2 regions of the Priestia sp. FSL R5-0597 genome follow, and region 2 is predicted to be linked to the other one. Evidence: riboswitches for the same ligand, from Rfam matches in the RefSeq annotation. Region 2 holds a riboswitch; the other holds the start of a gene.
The links. A riboswitch is a leader RNA that binds a small molecule or an ion and turns the genes downstream of it on or off. The one in region 2 is predicted to bind glycine.
Positions count from the first base shown of each region.

Region 1 (8,341 bases), 3.9 Mb from region 2:
TAAGGAAAAGCAAAGAGCAACATAAAACTGCGAATTCAAATGTGGTAGTTTTTTCATTTTCGGGAAGAAATCCGCTAGATTCAAGGCAAAATCGCTTTACTTCTAATTTCATTCACTTATATAATAAGAGTATGGATTTTGTCGAAGAAAGGAAGAATCAGCATGTCAGCAATTACAGCAGTACTCATTTTACTTGGAGTAATCATCATATACTCTGTCGTTATGTTCTTTGTCCAACGTCGCATTATGAAAACGTTAACTGAAGAAGAATTCCGCAGCGGCTACCGCAAGGCACAGCTAGTTGATATTCGTGAACCGAATGAATTCGAAAACGGACATATTTTAGGCGCACGAAATATTCCTCTGTCACAGTTCCGTATGCGCATTAAAGAATTTCGTTCAGATCAGCCTGTCTACATCTATTGTCAAAGCGGAATGCGCACAGGACGCGCAGCACAAATGCTTCGTCGCCACGGTGTTAAAGAAATCTATGATTTAAAAGGCGGCTTCAAAATGTGGAACGGTAAAGTGAAAAAGAAAAAATAATGGTATGTATATAGAAAAACCTCGCCTTTGGGCGAGGTTTTTTGTTAGACGTTTTGAACAGCCTGTTCTTTCTGATAGCGAAGAACTGGTTTTCTCGCTGCCAGCGTTTCGTCAAGGCGCTTCACAACCGTTGTATGCGGAGCTTCCTGTACGAGTTCAGGCGTCTCTTCTGCTTCTTTTGCAATTTGAATCATCGCATCGATAAACGCATCTAGCGTTTCTTTCGACTCCGTTTCCGTTGGTTCGATCATCATGCACTCTTCTACGATAAGAGGAAAGTAGATAGTCGGCGGATGATAGCCAAAATCAAGCAGTCGTTTCGCGATATCCAATGTGCGCACGCCAAGCTTTTTCTGACGTTTTCCTGATAAAACAAATTCGTGCTTACAGTGACGGTCAAACGGCAGCTCATAGTGTTCTGCTAAACGACGCATCATATAGTTGGCATTTAGCACAGCGTTTTCCGTTACGGCTTTTAAGCCGTCTGGACCCATTGAACGAATATACGTATAAGCGCGAACGTTGATACCGAAGTTGCCGTAAAACGGCTTTACGCGTCCAATTGACTGAGGACGGTTATAGTCAAAGTGATAGCCTTGTTCTGTTTTCACAAGCACTGGTTTAGGCAGATACGGAATTAAATCTGCTTTTACCCCTACCGGACCAGAACCAGGACCGCCGCCTCCATGAGGACCTGTAAAGGTTTTATGAAGATTTAAATGAACAACGTCAAATCCCATATCTCCAGGACGAGCTTTGCTTAATACTGCGTTTAAATTTGCACCATCATAATAAAGTTTTCCACCTGCTGCGTGAACAATTTCAGCCATTTCTAAAATATCTTCTTCAAATAACCCTAGCGTATTTGGGTTTGTTAACATTAAAGCGGCTGTATCTTCTCCCACTACGCGGCGTAAATCCTCTAAGTCCACTAAACCATGTTCATTTGATTTTACCGTTACCGTTTCAAATCCCGCAACTGTTGCCGAAGCAGGGTTCGTTCCGTGAGCTGAGTCTGGAACAATGACTTTTGTTCGCTGCGTCTCACCATTTGCTTCATGATAGGCACGAATCATCATAAGCCCGGTCCACTCGCCATGAGCACCCGCTGCTGGCTGAAGTGTTACTTCATCCATTCCCGTAATTTCTGTTAAATGCTCTTGTAAATCATATAAAAGTTCGAGAGCACCTTGAACCGTTTGCTCATCTTGAAGCGGATGAATATGCGCTAACCCAGCAATGCGTGCTGCTTGTTCATTCACTTTTGGATTATATTTCATCGTACATGAACCAAGCGGATAAAACCCTGAGTCCACTCCGTGATTTCGTTTTGAAAGCGCGGTGTAATGACGCATAATATCGAGTTCTGATACTTCAGGAAGCTCAGGAGCTTCGGTACGGACATACGCTTTTCCAAGCAGCTCTTCAGCATTTACTTGCGGAACATCTAACTCCGGCAATGAATAGCCGATTCGCCCTTCTTTACTGCTTTCAAAAATAAGTGATTGATTTTGATTAAGCATGAAGATCCCCCAATTCATTTACAAGTTGGTCAATTTCCTCTTTTGTACGGAGTTCTGTAAAAGCAAGCAGCATGTGATTTTCAAGCGCTTGGTTATCACGGCTAAGATCATAACCGCCAATTATTTTTGATGCTAATAAATGATTGTTTGCTTCTGTTACCGAAACAGGAAGCTTCACGACTAATTCGTTAAAAAACGGTCCTTCAAATGCTACATTTACTCCTTTTGCCTTTAACGCTTCATATGCATAATGCGTTTTTGATAAGTTTTGCAGCGCCATTTCTTTTACACCTTGCTTGCCTAAAGCTGTCATGGCAACTGATGCCGCTAAAGCATTTAACGCTTGATTTGAACAAATGTTAGACGTCGCTTTATCACGGCGTATATGCTGCTCACGAGCTTGAAGGGTTAAAACAAACCCTCGCTTACCGTTTTCATCCACCGTTTGCCCTACTAATCGTCCTGGAATTTTCCGCATAAGCTTAGACGTAGTTGCAAAGTATCCGCAGTGCGGGCCTCCAAATTGACTTGGAATACCAAATGGCTGTGCATCTCCAATGACAATATCAGCTCCAAATTCTCCAGGAGGCGTAAGTAAACCTAATGATAAAGGATTGCTTGAAACCACAAACATACATTTTTCTTGATGAGTAATTTCTTCAATTTCTTTTAACGGCTCGATTTGTCCGTAGAAATTTGGATACTGGACAATAACAGCTGCCACGTCACTTCCCATCTCTTTTTCTAATGCAATCATATCTGTTACGCCGTCTGCTGCAGGGATTTCTACCACTTCAATATATTGACCCTTCGCATACGTTTTTAACACATCTTTTGACTCAGGGTGAACGGCCGCAGAGACAAGTACTTTTTTCTTTTTCGTTTGACCCGCACTGAGCATAGCGGCTTCTGCTAAAGCAGTTCCTCCGTCATACATAGAAGAATTGGCCACGTCCATCCCCGTTAACTCACAAATCATTGTTTGAAATTCAAAGATGGCCTGAAGTTCTCCTTGAGAAATTTCTGGCTGATACGGAGTATAGGCAGTATAAAATTCCGAACGAGAAATAACATGGTCAACAATAACCGGCATGTAATGATCATAAACTCCCGCTCCTAAAAAAGAAGAATATTCTTTCAAATGAGCATTTTTTGCAGCCATATTATTTAATTCTTTTAACAGCTGAGGCTCTGAAGCCGCTTTTTTAATATTGTATTCTCCTTGAAAACGAACGCGCTGCGGAATATCTGAAAATAAATCATCAACGGATGAAACACCAATTGCTGCTAACATTTGCTGCTGATCTTGTTCTGTCATTGGTAAATAGCGATGTAACATGTTAAATTCCTCCCCAAAGCTTACTTTGAACGTTTATAAAAAGGTGTTGAAACCACTTTTGCTTTTAAGCGTTTTTTCCGAACCTGCACTTCCACTTCTTGACCAAGCTCTGTATACTCTGCTGATAATAGCGCTAAACCGATGTTTTTCTTTAATGTCGGTGACTGTGTACCTGTTGTCACAAATCCAATTTGTTCTTCATCTGCAAATACTTCGTAACCGTGTCTTGGTATACCTTTATCAATCATTTCAATTCCTACCAGCTTACGAGGTGCCCCGCTTTCACGCTGTTCTTTTAACACTTCTTTTCCAATAAAGCTGTCTTTGTTCGTCTTTACTGCAAATCCAATTCGAGCTTCAATGGGCGTAATATCTTTTGAAAGCTCTTGGCCATATAAAGCCAAAGTAGCTTCAAAACGAAGCGTATCGCGAGCTCCTAGTCCGCAAGGCAACACACCGTCCTCACTTCCTGCTTCTAAAATAGCCGTCCACAAGTGAGAGGCGTCAGCTGAAGAACAATAAATTTCAAAACCATCTTCTCCGGTATATCCAGTACGTGAAACGAGAGCATTTACATTCGCTACTTCTACATCATCAGCAAATGTAAATGGCTTTAATGAAGCTAAATTTTCATTCGTTAACGTTTGTAAAACTTTTTCTGCTAAAGGACCTTGTAATGCTAGCTGCGCAGTTTCATCAGATTGATTAACGAGCGTTACATCTTTTTGCTTGTGAGACACAAGCCACTCATAGTCTTTTTGAATATTAGCAGCGTTTACGACCAGCAAATACTCTTGATCTGCTTTTTTGTAAATCAGCAAATCATCTACCGTGCCTCCGTCTTCATAACACATAGCCGTATACTGCGCTTTTCCATCTACAAGGGTAGAAACGTCATTTGTCATCGTATGCTGAAGAAAAGCTAAGCTATCAGCTCCTGTCACAAGAATTTCTCCCATATGAGAGACATCAAAAAGACCTGCCTTTGTACGTACAGCTTCATGCTCTTCTTTAATAGAAGAAAATTGAACGGGAAGAGCCCATCCTCCAAAATCAATTGTTTTGGCACCATATCTTTGATAGGTATCATAAAGCGGCGTTTTGTGTAATTCTGTTGTCATATTTATGTCCTCCTCTTTTTCACGTGAAACTTTTCATAACGGGGAGTTTTCAAATAGTGTGGGGATCACTATGTATCCAAACAAAAAAGGACAGAAAACCCCCTACTGTATTTAGTAGGAAGTCTCTGTCCTTTTCACCTGAAAGTTTACCTATAAACGAATAGGTTTGCCTCGTGGGTGGTCTATAAACGCATAGACACTCTCCAGAGCTGCGTCAAACAAGAGTCTTTTTGCCTGAGAGATTCACAATTTTATTGCTTGCTCCTTCGGCGCTACATTCAAGTAGTCTCTCCCCGTGTCGTCATTCGCTTCTATAAAGTTGGTAAAGTTGGGCATACTACTGAAAGATGTATCTATCTTTATTCACACAATCATTTGTAAAGTGCTAATCTATTTTCTTTTTCAAATTTTCTAAATATATTTTTATCCTACCTGATTCTTATCATTTGTTCAATAAAAATTTTTTACAAAGGAGCATTTTTATCATGAAAGTGAAATTAAACATCGATGAAACATGGGAAGCAGCCTTCTCAACTAAATTGGAGCAAGACGGCCCTTGGTCTGCATGGGATTTGTATAAACTTGCCTATGAAATAGAAGACCAAACGCTTATCTCAGAATTTGAAGGGCTACAAAGCCCAACACATCTAGCCGATTTAACGCCGCTTCCTCATCAGCTCGAAGTAGCCAAACAAGTAGTCGAAACAATGAATGGGAAAGCCATTTTAGCAGATGAAGTAGGACTAGGGAAAACGATTGAAGCAGGGTTAATTTTGAAGGAATATATGATTCGCGGGCTTGTTAAAAAAGTTCTCATTTTAGTTCCAGCTTCGCTTGTTTCACAGTGGGCTATGGAATTGAATCAAAAATTTTATATTCCCGCGGTCCCTCAAAGAAAATCATATGTGTGGGATCAGTGTGACATCGTTGTATCTTCAATTGATACAGCAAAACGTTCCCCTCATCGAGAAATTGTGCTAGAACAAGACTACGACCTCATCATCATTGATGAAGCTCATAAACTTAAAAACAACAAAACAAAAAACTATGAATTTGTTCAAAGCCTGAAAAAGAAATTTTGTCTGTTGCTAACCGCAACACCGATTCAAAATCGAATTGAAGAAATTTTCAACTTAGTCTCTCTTTTAAAGCCTGGCCATCTCGGCAATAAAGACTATTTCGAAGAATTATTTTCTGCTAAAAAACGATCTTTGCAAAACGATGAGCACTTAAAAGAGCTTGTTAACAAAGTTATGATTCGAAATCGCCGCCATGATACTGGTATCGAATGGACGAAGCGAATTGTTCAAACCATTCCTGTTGAATTTTCACCGAAAGAACGCGAGCTATACGATGCGATTACGTCTTTTAAAGGAAACGGACTGCACCCTTCAAGTGCTTTTTCAATTTTAACCCTGCAGCGAGAGGCCTGCAGCAGCCGTGAAGCGGTGTATATGACATTAAAAAACATGCTGGAACGTCAGGAAGATCAAAACAGCGCATTAACGGAACATATGATTACTCCGTTAATGCAACTACTTCAGCAAGTGCCGCAAAATGCAAAAGCAGAAAAAGTTCTGGAACTCGTTCAAAAAATTGATGACAAAGTTATTATTTTCACTGAGTACAGAGCAACTCAACTGTACTTACAGTGGTATTTAAAACAGCATGGAATTACCTCTGTACCGTTTAGAGGAGGATTTAAGCGAGGTAAAAAAGACTGGATGAAGCAGCTTTTTGAAAGCCACGCGCAAGTATTTATTGCCACTGAAGCGGGCGGAGAAGGAATCAACCTTCAGTTTTGTCATCATATTATTAACTATGATCTACCGTGGAATCCAATGCGTCTAGAACAGCGAATTGGAAGGGTACATCGTTTAGGTCAAAAACATGATGTTCACATTTACAATTTAGCGATTCAACATACGGTCGAAGAACATATTTTAAAATTGTTATACGAAAAAATAAACCTTTTTGAACGAGTTGTTGGAGAGTTAGATGATATTTTAACAAAGCTTGATTTAAAAAATATCGAAGAGCATATTCAAGATATTTTATTTCATTCACGGAGTGAAGGAGAAATAAAAATCAAAATGGAGAACTTGACGTCTATTATTCAATACGAAGACAGCGAGGAGGATCAGCATGCAGCAAACTGATATTCATCAATTTTTAAAGCGTTACTTTCTAGCTAATAATTGTTCTATTGTCACAGAAACACCATCTTATCTAAAGGTTCAATTAACAATCGAACTTGACAAAGAGTTGATGAATCGTCCATTTTATTGGCATTATGTTGAAAAGACAGGCGGAGAAGCAAATCCTGCTTCACTCACTTTCATTACAGATCCCGCGTTTGAAGACGATTCTGTTCAAGGAGAACGAATTCATTTTGGCTCACCTAGGCTGCATCAAATTTTCGCTTCTACTCAAAAGCTAGGCGGGTTTATTCATCTGTATGAACAAGTTTCATCAGCTCAACCAACAAATCAGCCTTTACACCCTTGGCTTGCGTTAAATATTAAAGTCTCATACAAATGCGACCGTAAAAAGGATGAGCTCTTGTCGCTTGGCATTAATTTAATTAACGGACAAATCGTTGAATCATTTCATGAATCAATCATTAATCAAAATTTATCATCTAAAATCTCGGACTATTGCTTTACTCTTTCACCTTTTATTAAGCCGAAAAGTGCGATTGCACGACTCACATCATACGTGACTGACTACGTTAAAACTCAACCGACTGAATGGGCAGAAAAAGCGCAGGAAAGATGGTACGAAGACTTAGCACTGCTTGATCATTTTTACGAAACAGCAGAAGAGCTGCCAGAAATATATATGACCGAAAAAACAGCGCTTCAAGAGCTGTACGAACCGACCATCTTATTTAAGTTTATAAACGGTGGCTTATTTTACATATCGCCCGAAACGATGTCACGTCAATTTAATAAAACACAAGTCGGTTAAAAAAAGATGAGCATATGATATGCTCATCTTTCTTTTTTCTTTCGGTACCACAGCATAAACGACAGCGGAATCATTCCAAACCATCTGTTCGCAAAAGGTGCTCGCTCTTCTTTTTTTTGAATCTTTTTCGTTTTCCTCTCTTCTTTTGGCTGATCCATATATTGTACAAATTGCTGAGTCATATATTTTACATAATCATTCGTTTTCATATAATCATCTCCTCAGCACTATTATATCCGGAGAGAAAGAGACTTAATCCGTCCACTTCACAATGTGCTGATCCTTTTTTTGAATATATGCGGTTTCTGTCAATGCTCTTCCTTGCAGTGTTTGACACTTTATTTTTAGGATAATCATCTGTTCATCTTCACTTACTACGTCGTATGAAACCGTACCCGTTTCTAACACTAAGGGTGCAGATGGAGATTTATTATGTTCTTTTATTTCTTTTTTTACATGTACAACCGCGTTTTCTAAAAGATGCTGCAGACGATTTTTCTGCTCTACTTCTTGATAAAATGAACTTTTCGTCACAAAATAAGTAGTTTGCTGAGCTACTAACAGAAGAAAAAGCGCACAAAATGCCAACACAACCGGGAGAATAAACCCTTGCTCATTATGTTTCATAAGCAAGCATCAAAAACGTCGTAATGGTTTCTTCTCTAACTTTGTTAACACCGTCTGTTGAACGAATCAGCAGCCTTTCTTTTTGCTGTTCATACATGATATTCTTAATATGCTGCAGCACAACTTCATGACCGCTTTCATCCACTCGTCTTCTTATCTTGTCTTCGTATCGTTCATAAGTGATGATCTGATTATTTTCCATTTTCAACGTAAGC
Region 1 is NZ_JBBOUZ010000001.1:4,285,621-4,293,961, forward strand. Features, by position in the region: gene MKX72_RS22630 (rhodanese-like domain-containing protein) at 163-546, shown strand; gene gcvPB (aminomethyl-transferring glycine dehydrogenase subunit GcvPB) at 591-2,069, opposite strand; gene gcvPA (aminomethyl-transferring glycine dehydrogenase subunit GcvPA) at 2,062-3,408, opposite strand; gene gcvT (glycine cleavage system aminomethyltransferase GcvT) at 3,429-4,529, opposite strand; glycine riboswitch at 4,742-4,834, opposite strand; gene MKX72_RS22650 (DEAD/DEAH box helicase) at 5,015-6,688, shown strand; gene MKX72_RS22655 (YqhG family protein) at 6,675-7,499, shown strand; gene MKX72_RS22660 (YqzE family protein) at 7,523-7,708, opposite strand; gene comGG (competence type IV pilus minor pilin ComGG) at 7,752-8,126, opposite strand; gene comGF (competence type IV pilus minor pilin ComGF) at 8,116-8,341, opposite strand, start outside.
Region 1: it holds a riboswitch for glycine, as region 2 does, so the genes downstream of both, gcvT (glycine cleavage system aminomethyltransferase GcvT) here and MKX72_RS01985 (amino acid permease) in region 2, are expected to answer to the same signal.

Region 2 (8,341 bases):
GGACATCAACGAAAGAAACGTTCACAGAAGCTTCTCCATCGATCGGGACAGACTTTTTGGCTGAAACGGTAAAAAAGTGGGAAAATGAAGCGCTAAAAGCCATGGAAATCAATATTCGTACTGTCTTAACAAGATTCGGCGTTATATTAGGGAAAGATGGCGGAGCACTTCCTTCTACGGCCCTTCCTTATAAATTATTTGCAGGAGGAACAGTCGGTTCCGGAGAACAGTGGATGTCTTGGGTGCATCTTCAAGACGTCGTGAAGATCATTGATTACTGTATTCATACCGAACAAATAGAGGGAGCTGTTAACGTCACTGCCCCAAATCCCGTTCAAATGAAAGAGTTTGGAAAGACGATTGGAAAAGTGTTGAATCGTCCTCATTGGATGCCCGTACCTAGCTTTGGCCTTCAGCTGCTGATGGGAGAAATGAGTATGATTATTTTAAAGGGACAGCGCGTTTTACCTGAAAAATTGATTCAACAGAATTACATTTTTACATATACTGTATTAGAAGATGCATTGCGAGATTTACTCTAGTTATTTTCTGTTATTTCCCTAAAACAGGTGACTAAGCTGCCGATAGATAGGAGTAACTTTATGAAAACCATTCTCTTAAAAAATGCAACGCTCTATCCTATTACGTCAAAACCTATTTATAATAGTGATGTGCTCATTCAAGATGGTAAAATTGTTTTAATTGGGCCAAACTTGCAGCCACCTCTTCGAGTAGAAGTCATTGACTGCAAACAGCGTTATTTATTCCCTGGATTTATTGATGTTCATACACATCTAGGATTATATGATGAAGGAACCGGCTGGGCCGGGAATGATGCTAACGAAACCATTGAACCTATGACTCCACATATCCGAGCTTTTGACAGTGTACATCCTTTAGATCCTGGGTTTAAAGATGCCATTGAAGCGGGTATTACGTCTGTACACATTATGCCAGGAAGTGCAAATGTGATTGGAGGCACAACTTCCGTTATTAAAACAGCTGGAACAAGCATTTCTCAAATGTTAATTCAAGAGACAGCTGGACTTAAGATTGCGCTAGGAGAAAATCCAAAACGAATTCACAGCCACGGCAATAAAGAATCGATTACGCGAATGGGTATTATGGGGATGCTGCGAGAAGCCTTTTATCACGCAGCAAGCAGTGACAACAAAGATGATTTGCGCATCAAACCTCTCACTCAAGCACTGAATAGAGAAATTCCAGTTCGGATTCATGCTCATAGAGCCGATGATATTCTATCAGCTCTTCGCTTAGCAGATGAATTTCATTTAGACGTCCGTATTGAGCACTGTACAGAAGGCCATTTAATTGCTAAAGAGCTGGGTGGAAGAAATTTAAAAGTGAGCGTAGGTCCAACTTTAACACGCCGCTCAAAGGTTGAACTTAAGAATAAAACGTGGAAAACCTATCAAGCTCTTTGCAATGAAGGAGTAGAAGTTTCCATTACAACGGACCATCCTTATACGCCTATTCAGTATTTAAATATTTGCGCATCCATTGCCGTACGTGAAGGACTCGAAGAGCAAAAAGCATTAGAAGGCATCACGATTACTGCTGCTCGGAATCTCCGTATTGATCATCGAATCGGCAGTATCGAATCAGGAAAAGACGCTGATTTAGTGCTATGGAGCCATCATCCCTTTCACTACTTAGCAAAGCCTATTTTCACCATGATAGATGGTAAAATATTATTTAAAAAAAATTAACATTTTACCTATTTTCTTTTTTTATTTTTTTTAGTATGATACGTTTAGAAGCATGTGAATTTCACAAAAGCATAAACATCACACGTTGACTTTTTATGTTTGTTGACTTGTAATGGGAAGGCAAATGGTGCGCCACCAGGTAACTGGTTCTAGTGGGTTCGATTCCCACCCCGAAATTTTTTTAATTATTAAAAAATTTCGAGGGTGGGGACTTGATTGGAGTCTGTATATACCCTCGATCAGGAGGGAAAAGTTATGTTAAAAAAACGTGACCTAAATGACTGTCAATCTCTATACGAACTCATGGTACATCCTGATGTCTTCCCTTTTGTTCGTCATAAAGCCCATTCCTATGAAGAATTTTTATTTGTGACTAAACAAACGATGGAAGCAGAAGATCATGGAGAAATTATTTCTCGCACGATTTTAGATGAATGGGGTAACCCTATCGGCACCATTAATTTATTTGATGTACAGGATCAAGCTGGTTTTTTAGGCACTTGGCTTGGCAAACCGTTTCATGGAAAAGGATATAATCAAATTGCAAAAGAAGCGTTCTTTAATGAACTGTTCTTTGAGTTAAATATAGAGCGAATTTTTATGCGAATCCGCAAAATCAACATCAGGTCTATTAAGGCTGCCGAAAAACTGCCTTATGCAGTACTTGCGAATGAAACACACAAAGCTTTATACGATGAAATTAATCAACATGAAGACGTATATGATTTGTACGAAATTCCAAAAGACTTGTATACATTATACTACCTGCGTCACGAACAAGACGTTCAAGAAGATCACCAGCTTAAAGAAGCGTAAGAGTCTCTCCGTTACACGGAGAGCTTTTTTTATGATTAAAAACGAGAGATTCTGGAAAAAATAAGTAGCATGATCGAAAAACGTTAATTGGAGGTTTTTTTATGTCTGAAAAAAAACGAAAAGAAAACGCAAAAAATACGTTAAGTAGCGCTCAAGAAATCTATTACGGCCGCGAGTTTAAAAAAGCAGACCGTGCAGGCGGCTACACGAAAAAATAAGTGAGGCAAAACATCTCTATCCAACGCTTGATCATCCCAACGTCCTTTCTGTACACTGTGTATCGGAAGGACGTTTTATATTATGTAAAGATAATAACGCGAAGATTTCATGCGTATGATTTACGATTTTTTAATACTTTACTATATCCACAAAGTTTACCCACAATTATGTGGATAATGTGCATAACTTTATCAGATATGTATATTACCGCTTTCATAACTTGAAATGACAGTGGGTAATTTTTATGTAAATTTTCTGAAAAAATGTGAATAATGTGGATAAAGTTGTGAATATCCTATACAATTCAGCAGTTAACTTCTTGTTAACCTGTGGATATCTTCTTTAGCACTTTCGTTTGTTTTAGTAACATGAAAGCTTTTGATATATTATAAGTATAATAATAAAAAGTAGGGGAACTTCCCCTACTTTTTTATGATTGGAAACAATATATCCACACTTGTTCCTTGATTTAACTGACTAGAAAATGTCATCTGCGCATGATGAGCTTTAATAATCCGATAGCTGACCATCAGCCCTAAACCTGTACCTTTTTCTTTTGTACTATAAAAAGGCTCACCTATCTTCGCTAACCGTTCAGGAGGAATACCTTGCCCTTCATCAGCAAGCTGCAGCCAAAGGTGGTTTTCTTTTGCTTTAATCGTAATATGAATACCCCCTCCTTCAGGCATTGCTTCGATAGAGTTTTTAATAATATTAATAAATACTTGTTTTAACTGATTTTTATCTCCATATACCTGCGGTAATTGCTCATCCCTTTCAAATATGAAAGCTACCTTTTTTTCTACTGCTTCAGGTTCAAGAAGCGAGCACACTTCTTGAACAAGCGCTTGCATATTCAAGGGTTCAACATTCATAACCTGAGGTTTTCCTAACATCAAAAATTCTTCTACGATTCCATTCATTCGTTCTAATTCAGTTTCCATGATATCTATATACAAAGCATCTTTGGGATTTTGTTCTTTTAATAAGTGAACAAAACCTTTTAAAGAAGTCAAAGGATTTTTGATCTCGTGAGCAACTCCAGCTGCAAGTTCTCCTACAACGGCAAGCTTCTCAGAAGTTCTAAGCTTCTCTTCTGCTTTTTTACGCTCCGTAATATCTGTCGATACGCACAGCATTTGAATCACTTCCTGTTTTTCATTCATAATAGGAAGTTTTGCTGTTTCGACCCAGCGCCGGTTTCCTTTCGAATCTTTAAACTGTTCTTCTAATACCATCCCTTTTTGCGTACAGTTTGAAAACGTCCCTTTATATAAAAGATCTGATTGAAGGTTGAATTGATATTTATCAATTGGTTGTCCAATCAAGTCATCAGATTTTTCACCTAGCAGCATCGCAAAAGATTCATTAACAAGAATGAACTCCCTTTTTTGATTAATGGCATAAATATAGCTTGGATTAATGTCAATGACTTGTCTTAAAAACGTTTTTTGTTCCTGCAGCTGATTTTCTTTTTGCTGTAAATTTGCTTTAGAATGGCGTATATAGCTAATCATTTCATTAAACTGTTTAGATAAAGTACCGATTTCCCCCCGCTCAATTTCTCGTTCCGGAATTTTTTGATTAAAATTCCCGCGCGCTACTTGTCCCGCCAATTCATATAGTTTACGAATAGGATTCACAATTTGCCTTGCATATAACGCAGTAAAAAAAGAAAGCAGTAAAATTGTAATACCTGAAACGGTCCAAAGCGTTTTTTCAAACGTTTCATAAGGCCTGTAAATTTCTTCAACGGGTAATTCAGCGACAATTCCCCAATCCAAAACAGGAATATATTCAAATGACGCAAAGAAGTACTTACCTTCGGTGTTCACAACGCGCTGATATCCTGATTTATGATTCATCGTTTCCTGAACGATTTCATTTTCCCTGGCATTTTCACCGATTCTCTGTTTCTCAGGGTGTGAAATAATTCTACCATTGCGGTCTACAATAAACGTATAGCCGTTCTCTCCTATATCGAACGTTTGAAAAATGGATTGAAAGCTTTTATTTTCTTCAATGCGCAGCGCTAAATTTATAACTTTTTTTACATTTTGCTGCTCATCCAAAATAGGAATTGCCATCACCACAATGTAATGCTTTGTGTCTGCTGAAACGACATCGCTTAAATATATTTTTTTAGTTCGCAGCGCTTCTTGAAAATATTTTCTTTTACTTAAGTTCACGTGCTTCATACTCTTTAAATCATCTGGGTAATAATGCTCCACATACCCTTTTGTATTAAAAATGGTTCCGCTATCGATATACGGTGAAATATTAACTATTTTCTGCAGTTCTTTGTCTATCTCTTGTTCATCATCTGATAAAAAAATAGGATCTTGCTGTACCTCGTCGCCCAAGCTCCAAATATCTTTAATAACGATGTTAATTTGCTCTTTCATTCTCTTGACGGTTTTATCAGTTACCTGTCGATATTGATCTTGAGAAATATTAGGCAGCATCACTCTTGAAACTATAAACATTAGCGTCAGTACGGTACAAATAAGAAGCACATTAATCGTGAAGATTTTCCAAAACGTATGAGATTTAAACCATTTCATGTTTGTTCACCTTAATTCAATGAAGTCTACCTCCATTGTACTGCAAAATGAAAACTTTTCCATGTAAATGATAGAATTCCACCTTTAGACATAGAAGAAAAGCATTTGGTTCTACATTACTATCAGAAAACTATGAGCTTTTTCACTGTATTTTCTGCTAAAACTTTTTTAGGGTTCTTATATAAACTTTGCTTACTGCATTTTCTTCATACAGTAGAAATCAATTATTTATCTTCCAATAAAAAGACCCCATCACGAAATGATGAGGTCACCCATTTACTATTTCTTCTTCCTTCTAGCCCCGTAAAAACCAAATAAGAGAATAAACCAAACGGGTGTCAACAATAAGGCTGGACGCGTCGCATCAGAAAACAGCATAATAATAAGAATCACTGCAAACAACGCTAGCACAACATAGTTTATAAATGGTGTTAACGGTGCTTTGAATGTTGATGCTGCATGCAGCTGCGGACGCGTTTTTTTATATCTTAGATGGCAAATCAAAATGATACTCCACACCCAAATGAAACAAATAGCGCTGATGGTTGTTACGATGCCAAAAGCTTGATCTGGTATCAGTTTGCTTAACAAAGCTCCCGCCGAGATAACCAGCGTAGATACAAACAATCCGTTGCTTGGTACGTGGTTTTTGTTCAGTTTTGCAAACGTAGATGGCCCTTGGTCATTTTTACTTAAGTTATATAAGATACGGCTTGTTGAAAACATTCCGCTATTACAAGCAGAAGCGGCTGAAGTTAATACAACAAAATTAATAATTCCAGCAGCAAGCGGAATTCCGACTAAACTAAAGGTTTTAACAAATGGGCTTTCTGCTGCATTCAATTCCATCCACGGGTTAATAAATAAAAGGACGATAAGCGCTCCAACATAGAAAAATAAGATTCGCAGCGGAATTTTATTAATGGCCGATGGAATATTTTTTTGGGGATTTGATGTTTCCGCTGCCGATACCCCTACCAATTCAACCCCGACGTATGCGAAAATAACCATTTGGAATGAAAGTAAGAAACCTGAAACACCGTTTGGAAACAGTCCTCCATGATTCCAAAGATTTTGAACCGTAACGGATCCTGCATCTGTTTTAAATCCGATTACCAGTAAAATAACGCCAATAACAATTAACGCAAGAATCGTAATAACCTTTATTAAAGCAAACCAAAACTCTAATTCTCCAAATAATTTTACGGTTAATAAGTTAAGTCCTAATAAAATGATTACACAAATAAGTGCAGGAATCCACTGAGGAATATTGAACCAATATTTCACATATACGCCAACGGCAATCACATCAGCCATAGCTGTCATGATCCAGCAAAACCAGTACGTCCACCCTGTGACAAATGAAGCCCATGGTCCAAGATACTCTTCAGCAATATCTGTTAACGATTGATAACCTGCTTTAGACAGCAGTAGTTCTCCTAGCGCTCTCATCACAAAGAAAAGCGAAATACCCACAATTAAATAAGCAAAGATGATAGAGGGACCTGCAAGCTGTATGGCTTTACCAGAACCTAAAAATAATCCCGTCCCAATGGTTCCTCCAATCGCGATTAGCTGAACATGACGATTGGATAAATCCCTCTTTAATTCTCGTTGTTCCAACTCTAACTCCTCCTAACAATAAAACCTTTGATGCGATCGTGCGGACTACAAAATAAAGTCCAATAAAAAAAGAGATTGGATGCGCTCCAATCTCATGGTCATAAGAATAACAAATATTATGGTACATGCTACCAATTAGTAACATGCCAAATAAATATCCGGTACTCTTCTGTCCTTTTGCCTGAGATTGTGAACCCTTCGGCGTCGCGAAACTATCGCGATCTCTCCAGAAGCTGCTCCTGCTATAGTGTGATCCATAGCAATCATAGCTTTCTACGTATTAAATTTTTCGATCAAGATAATGACTGTCGAATAGTTGTTTATTCTAATACCAGTTGGATGCTTTGTCAACAAGAAAGATGACTTTCATTTATTTACCTTCTTCGAAAGAAGGTAATGAAACAGGTTCAATCGTCAACTTAGTATCCTTTTCTACATGCTACCTGAGTCCCTGCGGAAACCTAAATACGTTAAATGGATCGTACTTTTTATTTACTCTTTCTAACCGCTCTGCGTTGTCTCCAAAATACTCATACTCGTAGTTTCTAAGGTTGCTGATAGGGAAATTCACATAGGAGCCTTTCGTAATACGTTTAATATATTGAAATTGCTTATACAGCCACTCTCTGTTTGCTCGTGCAAACGCATCGTCTGTCCATACAGATTGAAAGCCCAGAATATATCTAGCGTTTCTGTAAAAGAAGGCCGTTTCTCTGTTACCAACACTGCGAATTTCTCCTCCTAGTGCATAAAAAGAAATCGCGGCGTAAACGGACCCTTCTGCTGGACGCTGTATGAGATCTGCAAGATTTTCAAGCTGGCCAACTGAATAACTTCTTTGCACAAATCTTCCCGTTGACTTAAATTTTTCAGACGGAGGATAGGTTGCTTCTATCTTTTGTACCGCTTCAAGAAAAGATAATGACTCTAGCTCGACTCGGAACCCCTCCACCTCTGCAAAAGGCTGCAAGATCTTTCGAGCTCTTTCTGGAGATCCGTAAAAGAAGCCGTTCGCAAATATGCCCAATCCTTCTCCTTCTGCATTATAAAAACTGGCAACTAGCGTCATACGTTTGTCCAATTCAGGCAGCCAGCTTTGCCATATATTCATCACTTGTGCCTGTTTTTCTCTTGTAGTACCTACATAAAAGAAGCGAACAAGCGTCACAGAGCTGTTCGTCGGTTTTGGAAGCTGAAACGTCATGCTTGCCACAACGCCAAAATTACCGCCACCAGCACCTCGGCATGCCCAAAAAAGATCCGCGTTACACGATTTGTTTGCTTTAATAATCTTTCCTTCATAATTGACCAACTCTAGCTCTATCAAGCTGTCACAGCCTAATCCGTAAAGTCTGCTCGAAAGCCCCCAGCCTCCTCCGAGCGTAAAGC
Region 2 is NZ_JBBOUZ010000001.1:374,263-382,603, reverse strand. Features, by position in the region: gene MKX72_RS02010 (TIGR01777 family oxidoreductase) at 1-542, shown strand, start outside; gene MKX72_RS02005 (amidohydrolase) at 603-1,730, shown strand; gene MKX72_RS02000 (GNAT family N-acetyltransferase) at 1,986-2,546, shown strand; gene MKX72_RS01995 (YfhE family protein) at 2,648-2,764, shown strand; gene MKX72_RS01990 (PAS domain-containing sensor histidine kinase) at 3,188-5,329, opposite strand; gene MKX72_RS01985 (amino acid permease) at 5,609-6,952, opposite strand; glycine riboswitch at 7,112-7,192, opposite strand; gene MKX72_RS01980 (FAD-binding oxidoreductase) at 7,392-8,341, opposite strand, start outside.